DNA from 3 places in the Arthrobacter sp. Y3223166 genome. Region 3 is predicted to be linked to each of the others. Evidence: predicted binding sites of a transcription regulator. Region 3 holds the regulator's gene; each other region holds the start of a gene.
What was found. Region 3 encodes LexA, which represses DNA repair genes until DNA is damaged. Its sites were predicted from a motif close to TCGAACANNTGTTCGA; they were not measured.
Positions count from the first base shown of each region.

Region 1: the regulator LexA is predicted to act here: its motif matches at 5,374-5,389, upstream of AC5RUH_RS11565 (HNH endonuclease signature motif containing protein).
Region 2: the regulator LexA is predicted to act here: its motif matches at 6,280-6,295, upstream of uvrA (excinuclease ABC subunit UvrA).

Region 1 covers NZ_JBNHGE010000024.1:36,104-45,913, reverse strand. The annotation lists gene AC5RUH_RS11590 (FAD-dependent oxidoreductase) at 1-536, opposite strand, end outside; tRNA gene AC5RUH_RS11585 (tRNA-Pro) at 659-732, opposite strand; gene AC5RUH_RS11580 (ABC transporter ATP-binding protein) at 865-2,673, opposite strand; gene AC5RUH_RS11575 (ABC transporter ATP-binding protein) at 2,670-4,466, opposite strand; gene AC5RUH_RS11570 (nicotinamide mononucleotide transporter) at 4,628-5,260, shown strand; gene AC5RUH_RS11565 (HNH endonuclease signature motif containing protein) at 5,403-7,199, shown strand; gene AC5RUH_RS11560 (metallophosphoesterase) at 7,573-8,571, opposite strand; gene AC5RUH_RS11555 (transglycosylase domain-containing protein) at 8,574-9,810, opposite strand, start outside.
Region 2 covers NZ_JBNHGE010000003.1:198,626-208,435, reverse strand. The annotation lists gene AC5RUH_RS03635 (trans-aconitate 2-methyltransferase) at 1-420, shown strand, start outside; gene AC5RUH_RS03630 (glucose 1-dehydrogenase) at 510-1,403, opposite strand; gene AC5RUH_RS03625 (CsbD family protein) at 1,705-1,923, shown strand; gene AC5RUH_RS03620 (CBS domain-containing protein) at 2,174-2,587, shown strand; gene AC5RUH_RS03615 (hypothetical protein) at 2,599-2,808, shown strand; gene AC5RUH_RS03610 (hypothetical protein) at 3,098-3,349, shown strand; gene AC5RUH_RS03605 (hypothetical protein) at 3,507-3,962, shown strand; gene AC5RUH_RS03600 (DNA topoisomerase IB) at 3,926-4,921, shown strand; gene AC5RUH_RS03595 (MBL fold metallo-hydrolase) at 5,047-5,691, opposite strand; gene AC5RUH_RS03590 (GntR family transcriptional regulator) at 5,801-6,184, shown strand; gene uvrA (excinuclease ABC subunit UvrA) at 6,385-9,231, shown strand; gene AC5RUH_RS03580 (HAD hydrolase-like protein) at 9,309-9,810, shown strand, end outside.
Region 3 covers NZ_JBNHGE010000013.1:38,145-47,954, forward strand. The annotation lists gene hflX (GTPase HflX) at 1-1,066, shown strand, start outside; gene AC5RUH_RS08340 (ATP-dependent DNA helicase) at 1,059-3,098, shown strand; gene lexA (transcriptional repressor LexA) at 3,210-3,959, opposite strand; gene AC5RUH_RS08350 (LysM peptidoglycan-binding domain-containing protein) at 4,256-4,609, shown strand; gene AC5RUH_RS08355 (histidinol-phosphate transaminase) at 4,682-5,791, shown strand; gene hisB (imidazoleglycerol-phosphate dehydratase HisB) at 5,846-6,463, shown strand; gene hisH (imidazole glycerol phosphate synthase subunit HisH) at 6,460-7,101, shown strand; gene AC5RUH_RS08370 (hypothetical protein) at 7,104-7,265, shown strand; gene priA (bifunctional 1-(5-phosphoribosyl)-5-((5-phosphoribosylamino)methylideneamino)imidazole-4-carboxamide isomerase/phosphoribosylanthranilate isomerase PriA) at 7,314-8,054, shown strand; gene AC5RUH_RS08380 (SseB family protein) at 8,064-8,912, shown strand; gene AC5RUH_RS08385 (DUF1844 domain-containing protein) at 9,014-9,433, opposite strand; gene infC (translation initiation factor IF-3) at 9,773-9,810, shown strand, end outside.

The sequences.
Region 1 (9,810 bases), on a different contig from region 3:
GTGATGCCGGAGGCCCGCGGGGCGCCGTCGCCGATTAGGTCGTGGCGGACCAGCGAGCGCAGGCCGTCGGCGCCGACCACCAGGTCCGCGTGCAGGGAGCCGCCGTTGTTCAGCGTGACCGTCCCGCCGTGCTGATCGCGCCGGAACTTCACCGCCTGCAAACCCAGATGCACCGTGTTGACGTAGAGCGAGTCGTTCAGCAGCGTGGTGAGGTCCGAGCGGTGGATGGAACGCAGCGGGTGGCCGTAGCGCTGCCGGAGGTCGTCGCTGCTGAACGTGGACAGCACGTTGCCGAACTGGTCGTGCGAGCTGCCGCCGACCGGGAGGGAGGCCTCTTCAAAGGCGTCCAGCACGCCGAGCCGCTGCAGGGCGCGTGTCCCGTTGGCCCAGATCGTCAGCCCGGTGCCCAGCTGCTGCAGCGTTCCGGCGCGTTCGACCACGTGGACTTTCCAGCCGGTTCGTTGCAAGGCCCGCGCAGTGGCGAGCCCGCCGATTCCGGCCCCTACGATGAGCGCCGAGCGCTGCAGAGACCCCATGGGTCCATACTTCCCGCTTTTGGGCCGGGTTCACAACTTTCGTCCGGTACAAACCGGTTCCGGGAGCGGAAAAGCAAGAACTCCCGCCGCTCCGAAGAGCGGCGGGAGTTCCCGGTGATTCGTCGGGGTGACAGGATTTGAACCTGCGACCTCGTCGTCCCGAACGACGCGCGCTACCAAGCTGCGCCACACCCCGATACCGTTGCCCCCGCCGTCGTCGTGACGGCCGCGAAAGCAACTGTTCAAGAATAGCGGAGACAGCCCCCAAAGGAGAAATCGGCGAGGGCCCGGGCAGGCCTTGGTCAGACCGGACGCGGCCCGGCCCCGGTCAGACCAGCGAGTCCTTCCACGCGGCGTGCAGTTGGGCGAAGCGGCCGTCGCCGGCGATCAGTTCCGCCGGCGGCCCATCCTCGACCACCCGGCCCTCGTGGATGACCAGCACCCGGTCGGCGATCTCGACGGTGGAAAGCCGGTGCGCGATGATCAGCGCCGTGCGGTTGCCCAGCAGCGTCTGCAGGCCCTCCTGGACCTGGCGCTCGCTGGGAATGTCCAGCGACGCGGTGGCTTCGTCCAGGATCAGCACCGCCGGGTCGGCCAGGAACGCGCGCGCGAAGGAGATGAGCTGCCGCTGGCCGGCAGAGACGCGGCCGCCGCGCTTGTTCACGTCGGTGTCGTAGCCCTCGGGCAGAGACAGGATGAACTCGTGGGCGCCGACGGCGCGGCCGGCGTCCTCGATCTGCGCTCGGCTGGCCTCCGGGTTGCCCAGAGCGATGTTCTCCGCGACGCTGCCGCTGAACAGGAACGCTTCCTGCGTGACCATCACGACGGCGCGGCGCAGGTCTTCGTTGGACAGCTGCCGCAGCTCGATCCCGTCCAGGGTGAGCGACCCGGAGGTCAGGTCATAGAAGCGGGCGATCAGTTTGGCCACGGTGGACTTGCCGGCCCCGGTTTGCCCGACGACGGCGACCGTCTGGCCGGCGGGAATGTCCAGGTCCAGCCTGGGCAGCACCACCCGGCCGTCGCCGTAGCCGAAGACGGCATCACGGAACCGGATCGCGCCGCGGGCGTCCTTGAGCGGGACCGGCCGGGCCGGGGGAACGATGGTCGGTTCTTCCTCCAGCAGCCCGGAGACCTTCTCCAGCGCGGAGGCCGCCGACTGGAAGGAGCTGTAGAACATGGCGATCTGTTCGGTGGGGCGGAAGACCTGTTTGGTGGCCAGCAGCACCGCGACCAGGGTGCCAATGGCAAGATCGCCGTCGAGCACCCGGAAGCCGCCGATCAACAGCACCACGGCCACGGTCAGGTTGCCGACGCCGTTCAGCACCGGCTGGAGCACGCCGAAGTACCTGATGTTCCGCAGGGTCGCGCCGCGGTAGTCGGCGGCCAGCTTGTTGTAGCGGTCGGAGTTGTCGTGCTCGCGGCGGAAGGCCTTGACGGCTCGGATGCCGGTCATGGTTTCCACAAAGTGCACGATCAGCCGGGCCGACACCACCCGGGAGGCGCGGTTGGCCAGCTCGGAGCCCTTTTGGTACCACCGGGTAACGAAGGCGATGGGTATGGCGGCGACCAGGATGATCAGCCCGCTCTTCCAGTCCAGTCCGGCGATGCTGATGGCGGTGAAGAGCATGAACATCACGCCGGAGGTCAGCTGGGTGACGCCGTTGTCCAGCAGTTCCCGCAGCGCCTCCAGGTCCGACGTCTGCCGGGAGATGATCCGGCCGGAGGTGTAGGTTTCGTGAAACTCCAGGCTCAACCGTTGGGTGTGCCGGAAGACCCGGACCCGCAGGGCCAGCAGCATGGCCTGGCTGAGACGGGCGGTGACGTAGATGTAGGCCGCCAGCAGGGATCCGCCGGCGATCGCGACGGCGGCGTAGGCGGCGCCGACCAGCACCAGGGGCATGGTGTCGCCGCCGGTGAAGGCCGGCAGCGCATTGTTGATGCCGAAGGCCACCAGCACCGGACCGGCGGCCCGGGCGGCGTTGCTGGCCACCACCAGCACGATGGAGAGCGCGAACAGCCGCTTGTGCGGGGACACCAGTTCGCCCAGCAGCCGCAGGGAGCGCCGCCTGACGGCTCTGCGGTCGGTTTGGTCCAGGTTGATGTTGTCTTCGCCGGCGACTCCGGTCATGGAACTCATCGGGCTTCCTTTGCGTCCAGGACGTCTTCGACCATGGGCTCGGCCGCCAGCGAGGCGATCACGTACCGGTAGTGTGTGCTGCTGCGCAGCAGCTCCGAGTGGCTGCCGACCGCAGTAATCCGTCCGTCCTGCAGCAGCGCTACCCGGTCGGCCAGCGCCACGGTGGAGGGCCGGTGGGCCACGATCACGGTGGTGGTGCCGCGCAGTTCTTCCCGCAGCCGCTGCGTAACCGCTTCTTCGGTCCGCACGTCCAGGGCCGAGAGCGGGTCGTCCAGCACCAGCACGGCCGGTTGCGCGGCGATGGCCCGGGCCAGGGCGATCCGCTGCCGCTGCCCGCCGGACAGGCTTAGTCCTTCCTCGCCGATCCGCGTGTCCACGCCCTGCGGCAGGTCATAGGCGAACCCGGCCTGCGCCACCTCGAGCGCCCGGGAGAGGAGGATTTCGGGATCTTCGCGGCCCGGGCGGGCACCGAGCAGCACGTTGTCGCGGACCGAGGTGGAGAACAGCGTGGAGTCCTCGAAGGCCACCGACACGCGGGCGCGCAGCTCGGCCAGCGGGAGATGACGGATATCCGTACCGTCCAGGAACACGGCGCCGGAGGTGACCTCATACAGCCGGGGAATCAGCTGCAGCAGGGTGCTCTTGCCCGAGCCGGTGACCCCTACCAGCGCCAGGGTTTCACCCGCGCGCACGTGCAGGTCCACGCCGTCGAGAACCGGGGCCGCGTCCGCGGCGGCGTCGGGATAGCGGAAGACTACGTTGGACAGGCGCAGTTCCCCGCGCACGGGGCCGGCCGGTGCGGGAACGTCCGGGTCGATGATGGTGTTCTCCGTATCCATCACGTCGAAGTGCCGGTCCAGTGCGGTCTTCGCCGTCAGCGTCATGCCCATCAGGGAACCGATCGCTTCCACCGGACCGGCCACCACGGCGGCGGTGGCAAAGAAGGCGACCAGGTCGCCGACGGTCATGTGCCCGCCGGAGACCTGCATGATGCCGATGACCAACGCGGCGCCCAGCACCAGATCGGGCAGCGACACGACGGTGGCGAGGAACTTGGACAGCGTGCGGGCCTTGGCCAGTTCGGTCTGGCGCAGTTCTTCGGCCTGGCCGTGGAAGTTCTCCAGCGCGTACTTGCCGCGGCCGAAGGCCTTGAGCACCCGGATCCCGTGCACCGATTCCTCCACGGTGGTGGCGAGGTCGCCCGCCTGGTCCTGGCTCAGCCGGGAGGAAGCGCCGAATGCGGTACGGAACCGGAACCCCTGCCAGACGAGGGGCACGGCGGCGGCCAGGAAGATCAGTCCCAGCAACTGGTTCAGCGCGAACATCAGCGCCAGCCCCGCGACCACCGTCACGAAGGAGACCACCAGCATGAGGGAGCCGAACGCCAGCCAACGCCGGATCAGTCCCAGGTCGGCCATGGAGCGGGAAAGCAGCTGGCCCGAGCCCCAGCGGTCATGGAAGGCGGCCGGCAGATGCTGCACGTGCCGGTAGAAGCTGGTGCGCATGCCCATCTCCACGTCCGTGGCGGGCGCGATCGCGAACACGCGCCGCAGGTACACCAGCCCGGCCTCGGCCACGCCCAGCACCGCAATGACGACGGCGGGGCCCCAGACTTCCGAGGGGCGGCCGCCGGTATGGATGGTGTCGACCAGGCCACGCAAGACCTGGGGAATGGCCAGTGCCACCAGGCTGGCGCCGAGGGCGCTGAAGAATCCCAGGATCAGCCGGGGGAGGATGGGCCGGACATAGTGTTTGAGCCGGGCGATCGAGCGCCAAAGGGATAACTCAGTCATGTGGTCGATTCGTTGCAGTGGTTCGGAGGGCTTCGTGTACTGCAGCAACTATCCTAGCGACCGCGTTGAGGCGCTGGTCACTGTTGGCACCCCCCGAGCCGACCCGTGGGGAAACCGATGCTTGCTAGGCTGTGCGGAACAATTCACCAACGGGGGCGGGCATGGATCTGGCAGACGTCGTGCACGGCTTCGGGTCGTTCCTGTGGACATCAATGCTCTTTCCGCTGCTGCAGGTGGCCGGCGTCCTGCTCTTGGTGCTTCGGAAGCCGGCCGGCTGGCTGGTGCTGCTGGTGGAACCGGTCCTGTCCCTGGTGTTGATGGGAGTGACGGGCGCTTTTAGCCTTGCCGTCCTGGTGCTGCCCGCGGTGGCGGCCTACGGATGGTGGCGGTGGCGCCGGCGGTCAGCGGCCGGCGGGTTTCTTGTCCATCCGGTCCAGCGGCCCGACTGGCTGGCCGCGGCCTGCCTGATGGTGCTTGTCGTGCTGTTCTTCGGTGTCGACGTGCTGCCCATGATGCTGATGCACATGGCCGACCCGGCGGCCATTGCTGAGGCAGCGGTCGTTAGCCTGCTGACTCCGCTGTTGTACCTCGGTCTGGCGCGCGGTGTCATCGAAGCCTGGTGGATCGGCGTCGCCCTCTCGCTGATGGGCCTGGCAAGAGGGGCAGTGAACGCAAACCCGCAGGTCCTGTTTGCACTGGACGGCATCGTGTTCACCGTCCTGCTGGGAATTTTGAGTCTGTACGGCTGGTCCAGATGGCGCGAGGCGCATGCGGAGTCGGCCGCTTCGACGTAGCATCGCGGCGCAGTGCTTCGGCTTGGCGCCGTGCTTCGCCCAGCATTGTGCTTCCGCTTGGAATGCATTGCCCTAGGGCACTACTCCTACACACAGGGCCCTTTTGATGGCTATCGAATCTGTGTACGAATAAAATTGTGGTATGGCTCTTGCACCGTTGGACCGCACCGGGGAGATGGAAGCATCTCTGGACCAGGCGTGTGTCCTGCTGCAAGATGTCGCCGATCGCTTCCCCGTTGAGTTCTCTTCCCTGTGCAACAGGGACCTGGCCAATACGGTGGCGGCGGTCGAGGGCGTTTCGAAGCTGGTGGAGTTCCTGCAGGCGGTCGGCGCCCACGCGGTGGAGCGGGCGGACATCGCCGCCACCGGGGAAACCGCGCCGGCGTCAAGACCCGGCGCAGAGGCCGGTGCCGCCGCGTCGGGCACCGCGGGGGCGGGGGAGTGGGCGGACCCGGCGGCAGCGATCAACACCGGGAGCGCGGCCACCGCTACCCCGGACAGGTCCGGGGCAGCTCAGGTGCGGCGCCGCCGCAAGACGGAGTTCGCGAACACGGCGGAGTATCTGCGCTCGCGGTTGGGGATCGGGATAGTCGAGGCGCGGCGCCGGCTGCGGGTGGGCAAGGCGATCACCGCGCCGGTGCGGTTGGACGGGGAACCTGGTGCGCCGGCGCTGCCGGTCTTGGCCAAGGCCATGGCCGGCGGGGAGGTCAGCGGCCAGTCCGCGGCCTTGGTAGTTGATTCCCTGCACCGCGCCCGCCACGCCGGTAGCCTGGAGGCGTTGCAGGCGATGGAAGCGTCGCTGGTCCGGCAGGCCCTGGACGCGGATGCGGACACCCTGGTGATGGTGGCCAGGACGTGGGAAACCGCGGTCGACCAGGACGGTGCCGAACCGTCCGAGGAGGAACTGCGGGCCCGGCAGGGCATGTTCTACCGGGGCCGGCGGCGCGGGCTGCACCAGTTCGTCATCAACACCACCGACGCCCAGTACGAGGCTCTCGCCACCGTGATGAACAGCGCCGCGAACCCAAGGATCCGCCCCGACGCCATCGAAACCGCCGCCAACGCCCCTGCCGCCAACGGCGGCACCACCGCAGGCACAGGCGGAGCAGACGCAACGGGCAGCGCCAACACTGATGCAGCAACCACAAAGGCGGGCACCGATAACGCTGATGCAGCCGGGCCCCGTGTGGAGAGTGCGGCAGGCACCGCTGAGGCTGACGGCGCTGCTGAGGCTGCCGACGGCGGAATCTCCGACCCGCGGGACGACACGTCGTCGGGTTCTGAACCCGGTCTGCCGGGTGAAGGCCCCGCCGGCGTGGATCCGGCCGTGGTGGAGGCGATGGATGACGCCACCCGGGCGCAGAAGCTGCTCGCGGGCCTGGTCGGGGCCTGCCGGATCGCGCTGAACACCGGCAGGCTTCCGGACTCGGGCGGGCACCGCACCCAGATGATCGTCACCACCGGATACGAGCAGCTGGCCGGGCTGCTCTCCGGCGGCGGCAGCGCGGTCTTCACCGGCCCGGTCTCGGCCACCACGGTCCGCCGGATGGCCTGCGACGCCGAAATCATCCCGGCCGTCCTGGGCTCCGAAGGCGAGATCCTGGACCTGGGCCGGTCCCAACGGTTCTTCAACCGCGCGATCCGCCGGGCCCTGGTCGCCCGGGACAAGGGCTGCGCCTTCCCCGGGTGCAGCATGCCCGCGTTCTGGACGGAGGCGCACCACATCATCCCCTGGTGGGCCGGCGGCCGCACCGACGTGAACAACGGGGTGTGCCTCTGCCTGCTCCACCACGACCTGATCGAGCAAGGGAACTGGGAGATCAACGTCGTCGACGGCATCCCCTGGTTCACCCCGCCGGACTACATCGACCCGCGCCGCAAACCGCTGCGCAACTCCTACTGGCAAACCCACATCCCACCCCAACCACTCCTAGCCTGACCTAGCGATTCGGCGCGGGCGGGCGCGCAGGGCGCAGCTGAGGAAGTCTTAGCGGGCGGGTGCGCAGGGCACCGGTGGGGAAGTCTCAGCGGGCGGGCGCGCAGGGCACAGCTGAGGAAGTCTTAGCGGGCGGGCGCGCAGGGCACAGCCAAGGCAGTCTCCACAGGCATGAGCGCAGGGTGCAGGTGGGGAAGTCTCAGCAGGCGGACGCGCAGGGCACAGCCAAGGCAGTCTCCACAGGCATGAGCACAGGGCACAGCTGAGATTGTTTCAGCGGGCGGGCACGCGGGGCGCACCCTGCAGGTGCATCAGCGGGCTGCACAGAAGAAGGTCAGAGCTGGTGTAAGACCAGCCGCAGAGCGTGCCTCGGTGCTCAGCTGAGCCCGGGGCCGGGCCCGGTGCGGCGGCCTTCGGCAGGGACTTCGCCGGCCGGAGCAGCCGGCGTCAGTGTCAGCAACACAGCCTCCGGGCGGCAGGCGAAGCGCACCGGCGCCAGACGCGACGTTCCCAACCCGGCCGACACGTTTAACGGGACACTACGCCCCTCGTGCTCCCAGTACGTCAGCCCCCGGGCGCGCCACGTAGGCAGATCGCAGTTGCTGGTCAAGGCCCCGTAGCCGGGGAGGCGGACCTGGCCACCATGGGTATGTCCGGCCAGCATCAGGTCGGCGTCGTCGGCTGTGAACCGGTCCAGCACCCGCTGGTATGGAGCGTGAGCCACCGCGATCCGCAGGAATGCGGCCTCATCGGCGGATGTCGAACCGTTGGGGAAACCCGAATAACGGTCGCGCTGCAGGTGCGGATCGTCAACCCCCGTGAAGTCCAGCCGAACCCGGTCCACCACCACGGACTGGTGCCGGTTGGTCAAGTCGATCCAGCCTGCGGTGCCGAAAGCCGCATGCATCTCCCGCCAAGGCAGTTCACGCTCCGCGTAGTCCTTGGGCTGAGAGGAGGGGCCGGTGAGGTAGGAGAACGGGTTCTTCATCACCGGGGAGTAGTAATCGTTGGAGCCCGGGACGAACACGCCCGGAATATCCATGAGCGGTGCCAGCGAGTCCAGCAGGGGCTGCACGGCCTGGTGATGGCTGAGGTTATCGCCGGTGTTGACCACCAGGTCCGGTTCCAGCGACGCCAGCTGCCGCAGCCACCTCTGCTTCAGCGTCTGCCCGGGAGTCATGTGGATGTCGGACAGGTGCAGGATCCTCAGGGGGCCTCGTCCGGCGGGCAGGATGGGCAGCGTTTCTTCGCGGACCTTGAAGAGGTTCCGCTCGATAACGGAGCCGTAGACGAGCGCGGCCCCGCCCGCGGCCGTGGCCCCCAGGGCCAGCGTGCCTGCGGTCCGGAGCCGTGCCCGCAACAAGTCAGTGTCCACGGTTAGTCGTTGCCTCCTCCGCCGTTGCCTCCTCCGCCGTTGCCTCCGCCGTTTCCGTTACCCCCGCCGTTGCCGTTGCCTCCGCCGTTTCCGTTGCCGGAATCGCCGGAATCGCCGGAATCGCCGGAGTCACCGGAACCGCCGGAGTCACCGGAGCCGCCGCCCGAATCCCCGTCGTCGCTGCTGTTGCTGGAATTCGAGTTGTTGTTCGATTCGGCGGGTGCCGGGGTCTGGACCGGTCGGGGCGGATACATCATGCTGCTCGGCGCGGAGCCGAACTCGCCCGTCTTGTACAGGCCGGCGACCTTCTCCATGTAATCGGTCCACTGCCCGCCGGCAATGGTCGCACCGTCCACGTAGTCACGCGTCACGCCGTTGATGGGGATGTTGTTGATCGATTTGTAGGCATGAGGGTTGCCCACCCAGGAAGCAGTGGAAATGCCCTTGGTGTAACCCACCGTCCAGGTGTACTCAGACTTGTCGGTCGTGCCGGTCTTGACAGCGGCGGGAACACCAATCGGATGGATTCCTCCCAGCTGCAGGTTGACCAGGTTCTCCAGCGGGACGCTGACGGCAGCAGCTACTTCCTCCGAGATCGCCCGTTCGCAGGACTTCTTCGGCACCTCGTACTTGTTGCCCTGGGCATCCGTCACGGAGGTCAGCGCGATCGGCTTGCAGTACACGCCGCCGCTGGCGAACGCCGCGAACGAAGCCGCCATCGTCATCGGGGACACGTTGGTCGTGCCGATGATGAAGGACGGGTGCTCAATGCTGATCGGTTCCTTGTCCGTCGCCGTCCGGACGCCGAGGCGCGTTGCCGCATCCCGGATGTCGCAGAGGTCCAGCTGCGCGGCCATGGCTGCGGTAGCGGAGTTGATCGACCACGTCAGGCCCTGGCTGGCGGTCATGGTCCGCTCGAAACCTGGCAGCGCATTCTGGAAGTCCCACTCACTGAACCACGCGTCCGGGGGCAGGCAGCTCGCGTTCCAGTTGTACTGCGCCGGGTACTCCGTCCGGCGCGCGTCGACCGACGCGTTGAGCGCCTTGCCCGCTTCGAGCCAGGCGACCATGGTGTAGGGCTTCATCGTGGAGCCAGGCTGCCAGCCGTTGCCGCCGCCCATATCGGCGTCGACGTTGTAGTTCAGCTCCGTATTGGCCGCGCCGTCTTCGGGGCTGTAGTTGGTGTTCTGGGCCATCATCAGGATGTTGCCGGTGCCCGGTTCAATCGAGACCATGGAC
Region 2 (9,810 bases), on a different contig from region 3:
GCCATGAAGCCCGGCAGTTGGCTCGCCGTGCAGGTACCCGGCAACTTCGCCGCGCCGTCGCACGCGCTCATGCGGGCGCTCGCCGGCTCGCCGCGGTGGCATCGCCGGCTGGACGGGGTGCTTCGCCACGAGGACGCAGTCTCCGAACCCGAGGACTACCTCATGCTGCTACGGGACGAAGGCTGTGACGCCGACGTCTGGGAAACGACCTACCAGCAGTTGCTCCATGGGCCGGACCCGGTGCTGGAGTGGGTCAGGGGCACCGGTTTGCGCCCCGTCCTGGCCGCCCTGCCGGCGGCAGAAGCGGCCAAGTTCGAATCCGCGTACGCCACGCTGTTGCGCGACGCCTACCCGGCCGGCGAACACGGAACCGTGTTCGGATTCCGCCGGATCTTCGCGGTGGGACGCAAGCTCGGCTGAGTCTTCTGTTCTCCGCTTTCCTCCGGACGACCGCCCCGCGGCCCGGTGGGCGGCGCAGGGGCGGTCCTCGAAGGCCGGGCGTTTCGCTTCTACGGCGTGGGCGTTCCGCCGTTGACGTTCAGCGTCTCGCCGGAAACGTAGCTCGACTCCGGCGAGGCCAGATAGACGTAGGCCGGCGCCAGTTCTGTGGGCTGCCCGGCGCGGCCGAGGGGAACGTTCTTGCCAAACTCCGGCAGCTTTTCCTTCGGCTGTCCCGCGCTGACCTGCAACGGGGTCCAGAAGGGGCCGGGGGCCACGGCGTTGACCCGGATGCCGCGGCTTGCCAACTGCTGCGCAAGACCCTTGGTGAAGTTGTTGATGGCCGCCTTGGTGGAGGCATAGTCCAGCAGGACCGGCGAGGGATTGTAGGCCTGGACCGAGGTCGTGTTGATGATCGTCGAGCCCGGCGGCATGTGCGGCACGGCCGCCTTGGTGATCCAAAACATGGCAAAAACATTCGTGCGGAACGTGTCCTCGAACTGTTCGTCGCTGATGTCTTCGATCTTCTCGACGGCGATTTGGCGCCCTGCGTTGTTGACCAGGATGTCCAGCCCGCCCAACTGTTCCACCGCCTTTGCGACCAGCTCGCGGGACGCCTCGGCATCGGAAATATCGCCCGGAAGGAGCACCGCCGTCCGGCCATCCTGCTCGATGACCGAAGCGACGTGCCGGGCATCGGATTCCTCCGCCGGAAGGTAGGAGAGGGCGACGTCGGCTCCCTCGCGGGCGAACCCGATGGCGACGGCGGCGCCGATGCCGGAGTCCGCTCCCGTGATCAGGGCCTTGCGGCCGGTCAGCCTGCCGGTGCCGCGGTACGACTCTTCGCCGCGGTCGGTCTCGGGCTCCAGCTCTTTGTCCAGCCCGGGCTCCGGCTGGCTCTGTTTGGGCGGCGAGATGCTGGGAAAACGGTCTACCGGATTCTGGAAGGTGTACTGATCTGTCATGTCTGGCTCCCTTCTAACGGCCGCTGCGAAGGCTCCGCCGGCACCTTTGGTGCCCCACTGGAGTGGAAGGCGTGGCCGGGGACCGGCCGGTATGGTCAGTATGCTGATCGTGATGCCACCCTACGCTGTCGCGCATCGGGTCGTACAGCCGGGTAGCGGCCTGCCCTCCCGTGAGGATCCGGAAGCGCGAAAGGGCAGCCCCGGGCGAACCGGCCCGAAGGTCAGCAAGCTTTCTACTTGGCCCGCGGCGCGATACTCTGGCTGAACCTGTAGGAAAACCTGAACCGAAAGAGGTGCTGATATGGGTATGGGCGACAAGTTCGATGCTGCGAAGGACAAGGTGACCGGCAAGGTCAACGAAGCCGTCGGCGAGGCGAGGGATGACAAGTCCCAGCAGCTGAAGGGCAAGGGCCAGCAGGTCGAGGGCGAGGCCAAGGACAAGATCGCCGACGCCAAGGCCCACCTGAACGAGGACGCCGACCGTGTTGCCGACGACACCGAAGGCGGCGCCAGGCGCTGATCCGGTTCCTTTGTCACAGAGCCCCCGTGAGCCGCTGGTTCACGGGGGCTCCGTGGCTTAAAGCGCTGGCCGGCGGCCAAGGGGATGGGCGCAAATCCGACGTCAGCGGCGGGGGAGGCGCCGGCCGCCCTTCAATTCCCCCGCGCCCTATGGTAATTGTAAGTAACCTTATAAATCAGCTTGGCGTGCTCGTCCCCGCTGGCCGGACGGTGCGCGAAGCGGCTCGAACTACCTGAAGGGACTGATATCCGTGACAACCGCAAGGGAAATCATGACCGGTGGTGTTGAATGCATTGGCGAGAACGAGACGCTGGAGCTGGCCGCGCAAAAAATGCGCGACCTCGACGTGGGGTCGTTGCCCATCTGCGGTGAGGACAACAGGCTCAAGGGCATGGTCACGGACCGCGACATTGTGATCAAGTGCCTGGCCGACGGGCGGGACCCGCGCGAGGTGAAAGCGGGCGAACTGGGCCAAGGCAAGCCGGTGACCATCGGCGCGGACGACAGCATCGAAGAGGCCATCAGAACCATGCAGGACCATCAGGTGCGCCGGCTGCCGGTCATCGATGGACACGACCTGGTCGGAATACTCAGCCAGGCCGACGTCGCCCGCAACTATCCGGAGGACCGGGTGGGTGAACTGGTCGAGTTCATCTCCTACTGATCCCGGCGGCCATGATGTCGGAGCAGTTGCCGGAGGCGTATGCCAAGTACCTGGCCGGATATGAGCCGACCCAGGCCGACGCGATCCTGCCGGTGCTGAAGCAATCGGCCGCCGAAGGCGATCGCGGCGTGCTGGTCCGCTTCCTCCCCAACGAAGTGCAAGCCATGGCGACCGAGGAGGTCCCGTTCGGAACCATCCGGGAAGAACGCTACGACGAATAATCATCCCGCCGCCCCGGCGGACGGGTGCCCGGGATGCCCACGGCATCCCGGGCTGCCGCCTGTCAAGACCAAGGCGTAAAATTAACCGCGCCGGCGCGATAATACAGTCATTCGTTGCCGGAGGGGGGAAGCGCTTGTAAGCTCGCAGCAGTTGGAGCCGAATCGGCTCCCGGGCTATCTGGAGGCTGCGCATGGACAGGTCCGATGCCGGTCGGTATGCAGGGGGTTTCCTCGGTTTGGGGCGGAACTGATGCGGCACCGCCATCTGTCACCCGCCGACGAATTTCCCATGGATCTGGCTCCCCTCGGCGACCCCGAACTGCTGGCACTGTACGGCAGGGCCATGCGCCAGCTCGAGCGGGAAAGCATCCAGTTCGGCGCGGCCGACCCCGAGACCGAGTTCCGCTTGGAGGAGCTGCGGGTCGAACTGGACCGGCGCGACAGCAGGGACGCGCTGCAGGCCAGCAAGCGGCGGGTCCGTGGCCTGTACGGCAAACCCGGGGGCGAACCGCCGGACTCGCTGTATGACGGCACCAGTTAGCCCCGCCCGGGGCTGCTTCCCTGGCGGCTGATCCAAGCGGCCCGTGCCGCGGTGGCCGTACACCCTTCCGGGGGCGCCGCCGCGGCGCTTATGCTGCTTTTCCAACCTCAGTATGATGGGTTACAAACAGTATACTTATCATTAGTTGGATTGCAGATTGGAAGGGCAGACGATCATGATTGCCAATGACAGTTCAAGTGCCCATGCCGGCCAGGACCGGGAACCGGGAAGCGCGTTGCCCGATCCCTCGTGCTCTGCCTGCAGCACCGACGAGTACCTGGTCTTCGATGCCGTAACGCTGCTGCCGCCGCAGGCCGGGGCACCCGCACTGCCGCGATGGGACGTCAGCTACTGGTGCAGCCGCTGCGACGCGTACTACGGGCACGAAACCTTCAAGGTGCCGGCCACGGAATCCGAGAGCGTCGGAATCGATTTCGGCGCCGAGGGCTACATGCACTGCGGGGAGCCCATGCAGCCGGTGGAACGCATCGACCACTCCATCGTAGATCCCGTGGATGCAGGCTCCCCGGAAACCGGGCCGCTCCCGACCGTGCGGGTCGACGTCGAAATCCTTCGCTGCAGCTGCGGATTCAAGATGGAGGTGCCCGTCTGAGGCTAAGGCGCAGCAACGTCCGTGCACCCGGCATCACCCGCCGGCGCCACGGGACGGGGTTTTCCTACCGCAACCCCGACGGTTCGAGGCCTGCCGGGGACGAGCTCCGAAGGATCAAGGCGTTGGCGGTCCCGCCGGCGTGGTCGGATGTGTGGATCTGCCCGGCACCCAACGGGCATATCCAGGCCGCGGGAACCGACGACGCCGGGCGGCGGCAATACATCTACCATGCCCGTTGGCGGGAACTCAGGGATCGGGAAAAGTTCGACCGCTCCCTGGCGTTCGGAGCCACCCTGACCACCGCGCGCCGCAAGGTGACGAGGCTGCTGAGGTCCGGCGAACGAACCCGCCCGGTGGCCTGTGCCGTTGCCTTCCGCCTGCTGGACAGCGCGTCGTTGCGGATCGGTTCGGAAGTCTACGCCGAAGATAACGGATCCTACGGGGTTACGACGTTGTTGGTTCGCCACGTGCAGGTGCGGGAAGATACCGTCCGGCTGCATTTTCCCGGGAAGAGCGGACTGCAGTGGGACGTGGAACTGAAGGATCCGGATATCGCCGTCCAGCTGGCGGCGGTGCGGACCCTGAAGGCCGACGATCCGGCCATCGGTTACCGCAACGGCACCGGAGACTGGTCGGGGCTGGGCGCGTCGGAGTTGAACGAGTTTATCCACGAACTCTGCGGGCCGGAGTTCAGTGCCAAGGATTTCCGGACGTGGCAGGGAACGGTAACGGCCGCCGTGGCACTGGCCGGCTACACCGGCAAGCCGAATCTCACCGGACGGCGCAAGGCCGTGGTCGCAGCCATGCACGCCGTCTCGGAGCGGCTGGGCAATACGCCCGCCGTCGCCCGCAAGTCGTACGTGGATCCGCGGCTCGTGGACCGCTTTATGGCGGGACAGATCCCGGACGCCGCCACGTACTCCGCGGCGGAACGCAGCCTGCCGTCCTTCCTGGCCTGACAGGGGCAGCCTGCCATCCTTCCTCGGGTGGCAAGGGAGCGAAAGCAGCCCGCGGCGCTAGAATTAGAGAGCCCCGGCAGGCGGGATTCCCCCCAACGTCCACGTCTGTCGGGGTTGAATGCGCCCTACCAGCCGCGCGATTTCCACTCGTCCAGATGAGGCCGTTCTGCCCCGAGCGTGGTGCCGGCGCCATGGCCCGGATGGACCACCGTGTCGTCGGGCAGGTAGTTGAACACCCGTTCGGCCACATCGTTGAAGAGGGTTGAAAACCGTTCCGGGTCCTGCTGCGTGTTGCCCAGCCCGCCCGGAAACAGGGAATCTCCGGTGAACAGGTGCGGCGGACCCTCGGGTGCGCGGTAGAGCAGCGCCACGGAACCCGGCGTGTGCCCGCGCAGCTTGATGGCTTCCAACGAGAATCCGTCGAAGCGGCCGACGTCCTGATGCTCGAGCGCAACATCGGTCCGCACCTCGATCTGCGGAATATCCTCCACCCCGGCCGCCGTTTTGGCGCCGGTAGCGGCCACCGCCTCCGGCAGGGCCCGGACATGGTCCCAGTGGCTGTGCGTGGTCACGATCAGGGCAACCTCGGCCGGCCGCCCGGCATCCGCGGCGCCCTCGCGCAGCAGTTGCTGGATGGCCGGAAAGTCATCGGCGGCGTCGATCAACACCTGGGTGCCGGAAGCCTTGGCCGTCAGCAGATAGACGTTGTTGTCCATCTCGGAAACGGAAATACCGCGGATGGTGACTGCAGGATCTTCGTGAAGCAACATGCTTCCCAGCCTACCGACAGTCGACCCGGACGGCTCAGGATGTCATTCTGGTTGTAGCAGCGGACAGGCAGCGCGATGCTGGGGACACGACGAGGAGCGGGCGCAGACGATGGAAGCGAGCGAGTTTGACTGGCGGATGAACCGCGACAGCGCCGTGCCGCTCTTCGAGCAGTTGAGGCTGCGGATCATCGAAGCGGCCGATGCCGGCGAACTTCCGGTGGGCACGAAGCTGCCGCCCGTCAGGCGGTTGGCCGATCATCTGGGTGTGGTCCCGAATACCGTGGCACGCGCCTACCGGGAGCTTGAAACTGCCGGGCGGGTGGAAACCCACGGCCGGGCCGGCACCGTGGTCAGCGCCGGAGCCGGCAAGGCCCGCCAACAGCTGGGCGATGCCGCCGAAGCATTCGCCCGCGCCGTTCACGGTCAAGGGATCGGCGGCAAGGAAGCACTCGCCGCCGCCAAGGCCGCGCTGGAGCGCCACGGCATCAAGTAGGCGGCATCAGCCGTCGTCTGCCGGCCAGGGGAGCCCGCAATTGCGGACGCTCTCTGTCCGCAGGTGCCGTCCGCCGTGACCGATGTAATACAAGTTCGAACGAATTTTCGATTAGAGTAGATACCGTGCTAAAAGCAAGCGAAACGTCCGTCCCGGCGACCGATTCCGAGTCTGCCACCCCCGTTTCCCGCTCCGCGGACATGTCCCGGCTGGTCGTCAAGGGCGCCCGCGAGCATAATCTGCAGAACGTCAGCGTGGACCTGCCCCGCGACGCCATGATCGTCTTCACGGGCCTGTCCGGCTCGGGCAAGTCGTCGTTGGCCTTCGATACGATCTTCGCCGAGGGCCAGCGCCGGTACGTGGAATCGCTCTCTTCCTATGCGCGGATGTTCTTGGGGCAGGTGGACAAGCCGGATGTGGACTTCATCGAGGGCCTGTCGCCGGCGGTCTCGATCGACCAGAAATCGACCAGCCGCAACCCGCGCTCCACCGTGGGAACAATCACCGAGATCTACGACTACCTGCGCCTGCTGTGGGCCCGCGTCGGCCGCCCCTTTTGCCCCCAGTGCGGTGAACCGGTGGAGAAGCAGACCCCGCAGCAAATCGTGGACCAGCTGCAAGAGCTTCCCGAAGGGACCCGGTTCCAGATCCTGGCCCCTGTAGTGCGCGGGCGCAAGGGCGAGTTCGTCGACCTGTTCAAGGAACTGAGCACCAAGGGCTTTTCCCGCGCGAAGGTGGACGGCAAGCCGGTGCAGCTAAGCGAACCGCCGAAGCTGGGGAAGCAGTACAAGCACACCATTGAGGTGGTGGTGGACCGGCTGGTGGCCAAGGAAGGCATCCACCAGCGCCTGACCGACTCGGTGGAAACCGCCTTGGCCCTCGCGGAGGGCCGCGTGCTGGCCGATTTCGTCGACATAGACGAGGACGACCCGGGCCGTACGCGTAGCTTCTCCGAGCACCTGGCCTGCCCGAACGAACACCCGCTCGCCATCGACGAGATCGAGCCGCGCTCGTTCTCGTTCAACAACCCGTTCGGCGCCTGTCCGGCCTGTACCGGTATCGGCAGCAAGCTTGAAGTAGATGTGGACCTGGTGGTCCCGGATCCCGACCGGAGCCTGTCCGAGGGCGCCATTGCCCCGTGGTCCTTGGGCAAAGCCACGCAGGAGTACTGGACGCGGTTGCTCGAAGGGCTCTCGCATGAGCTGGGGTTCTCCATGGACGAGCCATGGAAGAACCTGCCGAAGAAGGTCCGGGAGGCCGTACTGCACGGCAAGGACTTCAAGGTCGTGGTGCAGTACCGCAACCGCTTCGGCCGGGAACGGAAATACAGCACCGGATTCGAGGGCGCGTTCCAGTACATCCACCGAAAGCACGAGGAAACCGAGTCCGAGTGGGCGAGGGACCGTTACAAGGAGTACATGCGCGAGGTCCCGTGCCCGGAATGCAACGGCGCGCGGCTGAACCCCGCGTCGCTGTCCGTGCTGATCAACGGCAAGTCCATCGCGGATGTGTCTGCCCTGCCGCTGCGCGAGGCGAGTTCGTTCCTCGCGGGCCTGGAGCTCTCGGCCCGCGAAACCCAGATCGCCCACCAGGTACTCATCGAGATCCAGGCGCGGCTGCGGTTCCTCCTGGACGTGGGTTTGGAATACCTGAATTTGGAGCGCGCCGCCGGCACGTTGTCCGGAGGGGAGGCCCAGCGCATCCGGCTTGCCACGCAGATCGGCTCCGGCCTGGTCGGCGTGCTCTACGTGCTCGACGAGCCCTCCATCGGCCTGCACCAGCGGGACAACCGCCGCTTGATCGAGACCCTCACACGGCTGCGCGACCTCGGCAACACCCTGATAGTGGTGGAACACGACGAGGACACCATCGCCGAGGCCGACTGGATAGTGGACATCGGACCCGGCGCCGGCGAGCACGGCGGCGAAGTGGTGCACTCCGGCTCGCTTCAGGAACTGCTGGACAACACGCGTTCCATCACCGGTGACTACCTGTCCGGCCGGCGCCGCATCGAACTGCCGGCCAAGCGCCGGAAGATGGACAAGAAGCGCCAGATCAAGGTGGTGGGTGCCCGGGAAAACAATCTCCGCGGCATCGATGCCTCGTTCCCGCTGGGAATCTTCACCGCGGTCACCGGCGTCAGCGGCTCCGGAAAATCGACCCTGGTCAACGACATCCTCTACAAGGTGCTGGCGAACAAGCTCAACGGAGCCAAGCATGTTGCCGGCCGGCACACCAGGGTGGAAGGCGTGGACCAGCTGGACAAGGTCATCCACGTCGACCAGAGCCCGATCGGCCGCACGCCACGCTCCAACCCCGCCACCTACACCGGTGTCTTCGACAACATCCGCAAACTGTTCGCCGAGACCAACGAGGCGAAGCTCCGGGGCTACCTGCCCGGCCGGTTCTCGTTTAACGTCAAGGGCGGGCGCTGCGAGGCCTGCTCCGGCGACGGCACGCTGAAGATCGAGATGAACTTCCTGCCCGACGTCTACGTTCCGTGCGAGGTCTGCCACGGCGCGCGGTACAACCGCGAGACGCTGGAAGTCCACTACAAGGGCAAGACGATTGCCGAAGTCCTGGACATGCCGATCGAGGAAGCAGCGGAATTCTTTGCCGCGTTCACCCCGATCGCCCGCCACTTGCGGACCCTGGTGGACGTCGGGCTGGGGTACGTCCGGCTCGGACAGCCCGCCACCACGCTGTCGGGCGGGGAGGCCCAGCGCGTCAAGCTCGCCAGCGAACTGCAGCGCCGCTCGAACGGGCGAAGCATCTACGTGCTGGATGAGCCGACCACCGGCCTGCACTTTGAAGACATCCGCAAGCTCCTGCAGGTGCTGCAGGGGCTGGTGGACAAGGGCAACACGGTGATCACCATCGAGCACAACCTCGACGTGATCAAGAGCGCCGACTGGGTTGTGGACATGGGGCCCGAGGGCGGTTCCGGCGGCGGCCAGATCATCGCCAGCGGCACTCCCGAGCAGGTGGCGGCAGTCGAGGGCAGCCACACCGGGCGCTTCCTGGCGGAGGCGCTCGGCCAGCAGTGAGCCTGCCGGAGGGAAGAAGGTATTCCCGAGCAGGAATGGATTCCGGCGGATCCGCGGATCTGTGGGAAAATGCCCGGGTGACTCAATTGCCTGCGCTGGTACTTTTCGACCTCGACGGAACCCTGGTTGACCCCGCAGGTGCCATCACCACCGGAATAGCCGGCGCCCTCGCGGCGGCCGGCCTGCCGGTCCCGCCGCAGGAAGAACTCGGATCCCTGGTCGGGCCGCCGCTGGGTGAATCTCTGCGCGGCGCCGGCGTCCCGGAGCACCGGCTCGGCGAGGTGATCGCCTTGTACAGGGCGGGTTACCGCCGGTCCGGCATGGCGGCCAGCCGCGTGTACCCGGGCATTACCGGCCTGCTGGAGCGGCTCCTCTCCACCGGCGCTATCCTCGCCGTCGCCACGCAGAAGCCGACCGGGTTGGCGCGGGAGCTGCTGCGGCTGCAGGGCCTGGAGCAGTACTTTGCGGGAATTTACGGAGCCGAGGGTGACGATCCCGCCCCGGCGGAACCCGGGCTGGGCAAGGTGCCGATCCTGCAGGCCGCGCTGGACGCTTTCAGCGACGCGTGCGGCCCGGTGG
Region 3 (9,810 bases):
CGGCGCCGACACTGTCATTGTCGACGGCGAGCTGTCGCCGTCGCAGCGCCGCGGTTTGGAAGACATCGTGAAGGTCAAGGTCATTGACCGCACCGCGCTCATCCTGGACATTTTCGCGCAGCATGCCAAGAGCCGCGAAGGCAAGGCCCAGGTAGAGCTGGCCCAGCTTGAGTATCTGCTGCCCAGGCTCCGAGGCTGGGGCGAGTCCATGTCCCGGCAGGCCGGCGGCCGGGTGGGGGCGGCCGGCGGCGGCATTGGTTCCCGCGGGCCCGGTGAGACGAAGATCGAGCTGGACCGCCGGCGCATCCGTACCCGGATGGCGAAGCTGCGCCGGGAGATCACCGCCATGAAGCCCGCACGGGAAACCAAGCGCGCCAACCGCCGCCGCAATGCCGTGCCGTCGGTGGCAATCGCCGGCTACACCAATGCCGGCAAGTCGTCGCTGCTCAACCGCCTGACCGATGCGGGTGTGCTGGTCGAGAACGCGCTCTTCGCCACCTTGGATCCGACCGTCCGCCGGGCGGAAACACCGGACGGTATCGGTTACACGCTCGCCGACACGGTAGGGTTCGTCCGGTCGTTGCCGACGCAGCTGGTGGAAGCCTTCCGCTCCACCCTGGAGGAGGTTGCCGACGCCGACGTCATCCTGCACGTCGTCGACGTCTCGCATCCCGACCCGGAGGGCCAGATCGCCGCGGTGCGCGAGGTGCTGACCGAAATCGAAGCACGGCACATTCCGGAAATCGTCGTCTTGAACAAGGCCGATGCCGCCGATCCGTTCGTGGTCGAGCGACTGCGCCAGCGTGAACCGCGGCACGTCGTGGTTTCGGCGCGGACCGGGCAGGGCATCGATGAGCTGCTTCGGCTCGTCAGCGAGACAATCCCGCGGCCCAGTGTGAAGCTGCAGCTGCTGGTGCCCTACGACCGCGGCGAAGTGATTAGCCGCCTGCACAATGAAGACGCCGAGATCCTCTCCATGGAGCATGGCGGGGACGGCACGCGGCTCGACGTGATGGTGCGCGAGGGCCTGGCATCGGAGCTGGAACAGTTCCTCCGGCATGACTGACCTCCAGGTTCCCGCCGGTGAGGCGCTGCGGCTGCTTGACGTCGCCGTACAGGAGATGGGCGGGCAGCACCGTGCCGGCCAGCACGAGATGGCGGCGAAAGTAGCCGAGGCCTTCGAGCGCCGGCAACACCTGCTGGTGCAGGCGGGCACAGGCACCGGCAAGTCGCTGGCCTACTTAGTGCCGCTCATGGTCCAGGCGCTGGAGGGGGAGAAGCCGGCGATCGTCTCCACGGCAACGTTGGCGCTGCAATCGCAGATCGTCAAGCGGGACCTGCCCCGGCTGTTGGAGGCCGTCGCCGACGAGCTGCCCAGGCCGCTGGACGTCGCTTTGCTCAAGGGCAGGAACAATTACCTCTGCCTGCACAAGCTCGCGGGCGGCTTTCCGGACGAGGACGCGCCGGCGGCGCTGTTCAGCCTCGGCGAGGACGCGGTGCCGCATCCTTCTCCGGCCGGCGCAGCGTCGGCTTCCGGCGCCTCGGGCGCGCTGGGCAAGGAAGTCGTGCGCCTGCGCGAGTGGGCGCACGAGACCGAAACCGGGGATCGGGATGAACTGGTGCCCGGTGTCAGCGATCGGGCCTGGCGGCAGGTCTCCGTCGGCTCCATGGAGTGCCTGGGCGCCCAGAAGTGTCCCCTGGCCGCCGAGTGCTTCAGCGAACTGGCACGGGGCCGCGCGGCGGAGGCAGACATCGTGATCACGAACCATGCCATGCTGGCCATCAACGCCTTCGAGGGCGTCGCGGTACTCCCGGACTATGACGTGGTGGTCATCGACGAGGCCCATGAGCTGCAGGACCGCGTCACCAGCGCCGTCGCGGGGCAACTCTCCGCCGCCATGGTGCGTACCGCCGCCTCGACGGCACGCAAACACACGGGGATCAGCGTGGAGCCTTTGAACTCCGCCGCCGATGCGCTGGAGGACGTCCTGCAGTCGGTGCCCACCGGCCTGCTGGCGGCCGGCCTACGCGAGGAGCATGAGCTGGTTCTCGCGCAGGTACGGGAAGCGGCCCGCGCGGCGCTCTCCGACTCGAAGCCCGAGGGTGCGGGGGCAGCGGACGGCGGACGGCAGATGGCGCGCTCACGGCTCGCGGCCGTGCTGGAACTGGCCGAACGGCTGCTGTCCGCTCCGGACTCCCGGGAGGTCATCTGGGCGACCCGTCCCAGCACCTATGGCGAGGCCGGCGACTACGCCGCCAATGACGACCAGCCGGCAACGTTGAACATAGCGCCGCTCTCGGTGGCGTCCCGGCTGCGTGAGGGCTTGTTCGACGACCATACCGTTGTGCTGACATCGGCGACGTTGTCGGTCGGGGGGACCTTCGATGCCGTCGCCGGGTCGCTCGGACTGCTCGGAGCCGGCGCGCCCGCCTATTCCAGCGTGGACGTGGGCAGCCCCTTCGATTACCCCAGGCAGGGCGTGCTCTACGTGGCGTCGCATCTGCCGAAGCCGGGCCGGGGCACCAGCCCGGAACAGCTCGATGAACTCGAGGAGCTGCTGCTGGCCTCGCGCGGCGGCGCCCTGGGCCTGTTCTCCTCGCGGCGTGCGGCAGAAGAAGCCGCGGCCGAGTTGCGCGGGCGCACCGACCTGACCATCCTGTGCCAGGGCGAATCGTCGATGGGCGCGCTGGTCCGCCAATTCGCCGAAGAGCCCGACACCTGCCTGTTCGGCACCATGACGCTCTGGCAGGGCGTCGACGTTCCCGGTTCCGCGTGCCGGCTCGTGGTCATCGACCGGATTCCGTTCCCCCGGCCGGATGACCCGCTCACGACTGCCCGAACCCGGTCCGTGGCGCAGTCCGGGGGAAACGGTTTCATGACGGTCTCGGCGACCCATGCGGCCGTGCGGCTGGCCCAGGGAGCCGGCAGGCTGATCCGCGCGTCAAACGACCGTGGAGTGGTGGCCGTGTTGGACTCCCGGCTGGCGACGGCGCGCTACGGGAGTTTCCTCCGCAGCGCCCTGCCGCCCTTCTGGAGTACCAAGGACGGCGCCACGGCCCGCCAGGTCTTGGAAAGGCTGGCTACGGCCTCAGCCTGAACGGGTTGGGGGCACGCCCGTTCCGGAGCGAGCGGGGCCCTGCGCGGGGACCGCCCGTGCGGGCAGGGGATCCCGGGGTGGCTGCAGCGCGGACCGGGGAGACCGGGCGCGTCAGAGGGCCCGCATCACCGAGACAACCTTGCCCATGATGGTTGCGTGGTCGCCAAGAATCGGTTCGTACTGGGTATTCTGCGGCAACAGCCAGGTGTGGCCGTCGCGCTGCCGGAAGGTCTTGACCGTTGCTTCGTCGTCGAGCAGTGCCGCCACGATGTCGCCGTTCTCGGCCGTGTGCTGCTGGCGGACCACGACCCAGTCGCCGTCACAGATGGCCGCATCGATCATGGAATCGCCCGAGACCCTGAGCATGAACAACTCGCCGTGTCCCACCAGTTGCCGCGGCAGGGGCATGACGTCCTCGACCGCCTGGTCCGCCAGGATCGGCCCGCCCGCTGCGATCCTTCCCACCAGCGGCACCATCGCCGTGTCGGATGACGTGGTCAGCTCGGATACGGCGACGCCGCTGGAGCTGCGCAGCTGTTGCGGTTCATCAACTCCGACGATTTCCACACCCCCGTGCTCGAGTGTCAGCGGGGTCAGGATTTCCATGGCACGGGGACGCTTGGGGTCGCGCCTGATGTAGCCCATCTTCTCCAGTTGGGCCAACTGGTGCGTGACGCTGGACAGGCTTGCCAGACCGACCGTGTCACCGATCTCGCGCATGGACGGAGGGTATCCGTGGGACATGACGGAGCGCTGGATGGTTTCCAGGATCTTCTTCTGCCTCGGCGTCAGGCTGCGCCCCACTTTGACGGGCCGGCCGCGTCGCTTCGCTCCGGCAGTGGTGGTGGTCTCTTCCGACATGTCCGGCCCCGGTCTCCCCGTAGTGGTCCCTGCGCCGGCGCCGTAGCGGAACCGCACATGGACTGTTGTCTCAACTGTTTTGTCGGTGGCGGCTGATGCACTGCTCTTACTGCCGCCCGACGCTTACAACGCTAGGCGAGGCGGTAGCGAATTTCAAACATTTGTTCGACTGAGTCTCGACAATGTTCGATCACCAGTGCTAAAACTGTAGAAGACGTATTCGAAGATACGTTCGAATACCGTTGCAAGACGATCGAAACCAGCCGAAATAGATCGAATATCGGAAAGGTGGCACCATGTCCGCCCAGCTCGCACCGCAGCCCGCCGGCCTTCGTACCAGCACAGGCCTGCGGCTGACCCGCCGCGGCCGTTTGTTGCTGATCGGCCTGCCGCTGATGCTCGCCGCGGCCGCAGCCCTGACCCTGATCGGTTTCTTCACTGCTCCGGCAATGGCCGCCGCCGGGGGGCTGGGGCCGGGGCCGGCGGCGACCGTCACGGTCGGCAGCGGCCAGTCACTGTGGGACATAGCAGTGCAGTCCGCGCCGGACCGCAACCCCCACGATGTCATTTTCGAGATCGCGCAATTGAACGGCCTGCAGGGGGACATCGTCCACGCCGGGCAGCAGCTGCTGGTCCCGTCCGCGCGCTGAGGCAGCCGTAATATGAGCTGCTTCGGCCCGCCCGATTCCTGCCCCGGGCGGGCCGAAGCTTAAACTGGATCGGTGAGTGAGCAGTTAGAACGCCTGAACCGCCTGCCGTTGCGGGAAAATCTCCGGGGCCTGGAGCCCTATGGTGCGCCCCAGCTGGAGGTTCCCGTCCTCCTGAACGTCAACGAAAACACCCATGGCCTGCCCGATGCTGTCCGTCAGGCCATCGTCTCGGCCGTCAGCGAGGCTGCCGCGGGTCTGAACCGGTATCCGGATCGCGAGTTCACGAAGCTGAGGACGGCGCTGGCCCGCTACTTGGGGCACGGCCTCACCGCAGAGAACATTTGGGCCGCCAACGGATCGAACGAGGTCCTGCAGCAAATCCTCCAGGCCTTCGGCGGCCCCGGCCGCACCCTGCTGAGCTTCCCGCCCACCTATTCCATGTACCCGCTGCTGGCCAGCGGGACGGACACGGATTATGTGGCCGTTCCGCGGGGGGCAGACTTCACGCTGTCCCCGGACGCTGCCGCCGCCGCTGTGGCCGGCTCCGCGGCAAACGTGGTCGTTCTTTGCTCCCCGAACAACCCGACGGGCACCGCCCTGGGCCTTGAGGTCGTGGAGGCGGCGTATGAAGCGGGGGAAGCCTCCAAGGCCATCGTGATCGTGGACGAGGCCTACGCCGAGTTCGCCCACGCCGGAACGCCGAGCGCGCTGACACTGTTGCCGGGGCGGGAGCGGCTCATCGTTTCCCGCACCATGAGCAAGGCCTTCGCGCTGGCAGGCGCCAGGGTCGGGTACCTCGCCGCCGCACCGCAGATTACCGATGCGCTGCGACTGGTCCGCCTGCCCTACCACCTCTCCGCCGTTACGCAGGCAACGGCCCTGGCCGCGTTGGACCATGCCGATGCGCTGCTGGCCAACGTCGAAGACATCAAGGCGCAACGGGACCGCATTGTCGACGGGCTGGCCGAGCTGGGACTCGACCCGGCGCCGTCCGACTCAAACTTCGTGTTTTTCGGCGGGCTGGAGGACCCCCGCTCGGTGTGGCAGGGACTGCTGGAAGCCGGCGTGCTGATCCGCGACGTCGGGATCCCGGGCCATCTGCGGGTAACCGCCGGCACTGAGGCCGAGACCACAGCCTTCCTCAACGGCATCAAGGCCCTCGTGGCGAGCCCCGTCTCCTAAACTAGTAAGAGCGAACCGGCTCGTGCCGGTCGACCAATTCGTCAAAGGACTCCCATGACCGTGGAAACCACCACCGGACGTACCGCACGCCTCGAACGCATCACCAGCGAGTCGTCCGTGCTGGTTGAACTGGACCTCGACGGCACCGGCCGTTCCGAGATCAGCACCACCGTGCCGTTCTACGACCACATGCTCACCGCCCTGGCGAAGCACTCGCTCGTCGACCTGACCGTGAAGGCCAGCGGGGACACGCACATCGACGCGCACCACACCGTCGAAGATGTCGCCATCACCATCGGCGACGCCCTGAAGGAAGCGCTGGGCAACAAAGCCGGGATCCGCCGTTTCGGCGAAGCCACGGTGCCCCTGGACGAGGCGCTGGCCCACGCCGTCGTGGACATCTCCGGCCGGCCCTACCTGGTGCACACGGGAGAACCGGCAGGCCAGGAGTACCACTTGATCGGCGGACACTTCACCGGATCGCTGACCCGCCACGTGTTCGAATCGATCACACTGCACGCCCAGATCTGCCTGCACATGCGCGTGCTGGGCGGCAGGGACCCCCACCACATCGTCGAGGCCCAGTTCAAGGCCTTCGCCCGGGCACTCCGCGCCGCCGTCGAAGCCGATCCACGTGTCGAGGGCATTCCCTCGACGAAGGGAGCCCTGTGACGGCTGCGCCCAAGGTCACCGTACTGGACTACGGTTCCGGGAACGTCCGCTCGGCAGTCCGCGCGCTGGAGCACGTGGGTGCCGACGTCACGCTGAGCCATGCCTCCGACGACGTCCTCGACGCAGACGGCCTGCTGGTTCCCGGCGTCGGCGCCTTCGCCACGGTCATGCAGGGGCTCAAGTCCGTGGACGCGCTTCGCTGGATCGGGCGCCGGGTGGCCGGCGGCCGGCCCGTGCTGGGAATCTGCGTTGGCCTGCAGGTCATGTTCGAAGAAGGCGTGGAACATGGCGTCCGCACGCAGGGCGTCGGGGAATGGCCGGGAACCGTGGAAGCGCTGCCGGCGGAGGTCGTGCCCCACATGGGGTGGAACACCGTGGACGCCGCAGAGGGCAGCCGGCTGTTTGCCGGGATCGAAGACGAGCGCTTCTACTTTGTGCACTCCTACGGTGTGCAGCACTGGAACTTCGACGTCACCCAACCCGCGATGACGCCGCCGCTGGTGACCTGGTCCACGCACGGCGCCCCGTTCATAGCGGCCGTTGAAAACGGTCCGCTGAGTGCTACCCAGTTCCATCCGGAAAAGTCCGGAGACGCCGGCGCGGAGCTGCTGCGCAACTGGTTGAAGACGCTGAGGTAGCCATGGGCAGCATCCTCCTGATGGGCCTGGCCGGGCTGCTGGCCGGCGGCGCCATCTCGTTCCGGCAGCAGCGGCTGCCCAAGTGGTTGGTGATCGTCTTCTGGATCCTGGCCGGCCTGTCGCTGCTGGCTGCCTACTTGCTCACCCTCGGACCGGCCGAGTAACCACACCCATCCCGCGCCCGCTGACGGCGCGCAGAAAGCGGAAGAACCATGACGAACCAAACCTCCATCCTTGAACTTTTGCCCGCGGTCGACGTTGCCGACGGCCAGGCCGTCCGGCTGGTCCAAGGCGAAGCCGGCAGCGAGACCGGCTACGGGGATCCGCTGGAGGCTGCGCTGGCGTGGCAGAACGACGGGGCGGAATGGGTGCACTTGGTGGACCTCGATGCGGCGTTCGGCCGGGGCAACAATACGGAAGTGCTGCGCCGCGTCGCCGACGAGCTGAAAATCAAGGTGGAGCTGTCCGGCGGCATCCGCGACGACGCGTCATTGGAGCGCGCGCTTGAATTCGGGGCCGCGCGTGTCAACCTGGGCACCGCCGCGCTGGAAAACCCGGAATGGACAGCACGCGCCATTGCCCGGCACGGTGACGCCATCGCCGTCGGCCTCGATGTCCGCGGCACCACGCTCGCGGCCCGCGGCTGGACGCAGGATGGCGGCGACCTCTGGGAGGTGCTGGCCCGCCTCGAAGACGCCGGCTGCTCGAGGTACGTGGTCACCGATGTGACCAAGGACGGGACGCTGCGCGGACCCAACGTGGATCTGCTCCGGCAGATGTGCGAGCGGACCGACAAGCCGGTGGTTGCCTCGGGCGGAATCTCCAGCCTGGATGACCTGCGGACGCTGCGCGGCCTGGTTCCGGCCGGAGTCGAGGGAGCGATTGTGGGCAAGGCACTGTACGCGGGCAAGTTCACGCTGCCCGAAGCCCTCGATGTTGCGGGACGGCGCTGAGGGACCAGCATGGGCAAGAAGCAACTGCCCGCCCATATCGCCGCCGCGCTGGCGGGAGCCGGCGGGGCGGGGGACTCGGCCGGCCAAAGCTGGGCCGGACGGGACCTGAGCGGTGAAGGAAACCCGCTCCACCAGTTCGACCACGATGACGGCAGCGCGGATCCCGGCTACGAGGCGGCGCTGCAATGGCTTGCCGCCGGGACCGGCGGCGAAGCGGAAGTAGTGGCTGCCCTGGCGAACGCCCGCGTTTTCGTGCCCATCGTGGCGACGCTGGGAGAAGAGGCCGAGGGCAGCCACGGCCTGACAGCGGATAAACAGGCCGACATGGCCGTGGTGACGTTGCAGGCGCCGGATGGGCGCCGGGCGCTGCCGGTGTTCAGTAACACGGCCGCCCTGGAAGCCTGGCATCCCCAGGCCCGGCCGGTCGCCGTGGAGGCGCCGCGGGCGGCCTTGGCGGCCGTGTCCGAAGACGCCGAACTGATGGTTATGGATCCGGGCGCCGCCCTGACGTTCGTTGTCCGGCGGCCGGCAGTGTGGGCGTTGGCCAAACAGCACGAGTGGGTGCCCTCCTACCGCGATCCGGCGCTCTTGGAGTGGGTGGCCGAGGCCACGGGCGGCGAGGAGGCGGTTATGGCCTCGTTCGTGGAGCCCGGGACCGGGATCGCGGTCCGGGCGGCAGATGGAGCCGTCGTGGCCGGCGGCGGCCACGGCCCGGAGCTGCGCCTGGTCCTGCAGGTGCGGGACGGGCTGGGGCGCGAGGAGTTGGGCGCCCTGGCGGGACGGATCCAACAGCGGCTCCAGTCCCGGCAAGAGTTTGCCGAGCGGGTTGATTCGCTGGAGCTGAAGTTCACCCGCTGAACCCCGCCGGCGAACGCCGCAACCAGAAGCGCAAAGACAAAGGACGACGCCGGTGCGTGGCACCGGCGTCGTCCTTGTTCAGTTCTGGGAGCCCGGGCCGGTCAGTTGACCGGACCCGTGAACTTCTCGCCCGGGCCCTTGCCCGGATCGTCCTGGATGACCGATGCTTCGCGGAAGGCGAGCTGCAGGGACCGGAGGCCATCGCGCAACGGGCCGGCATGCTGGCTGCCGATTTCCGGCGCGGCAGCGGTGACGAACCCCGCCAAGGCGGTGATCAGCTTGCGGGCTTCGTCCAGGTCCTTGAGCTCTTCGGCGTCGTCTCCGGCGGCCAGGCCGCACTTAACCGCGGCGGCGCTCATCAGATGGACTGCCGCGGTGGTGATGACTTCCACGGCCGGTACTTCGGCGATGTCGCGCATCTGGCCCAGGACTTCCTGTTCCTGGCTGGAGGCAGGACCGGCGTCGGGCGCGAAGCTGTGGCGGTGGCCGTCGGTCTGCGGATTGTTATCTGAGCTGCTCATACTGGTAAGCTTGTCACAGACCAATTGGATCCCGTTACTTATGTGCCTCACAGCACGTGCGGAGCAGGATCCGATCTGCAAGCGGAGTCCTCTCCCACCCGTCGGTATGGCTAGCCAGAGCTGCCGGGTCCAGGTCGGCAGGCTGTAGCCGGAAACCCTCGCGTGAGGTGCCCGGGCCAGCCGGTGGAACCCTAGCTTGTTTCCGCCTGCCGCCACTTCGAGGCCTTCGATTGCGTTTGCAATGGGGGGCCTTCTTTCATTGCAAGCGGCAGCCGATATTAGTGACAGGAGCCACACATTAGCGAGCCAAGAATCAATGATCGTATCCGCGTTCCCGAGGTGCGGTTAGTCGGACCGAACGGCGAACAGGTTGGGAT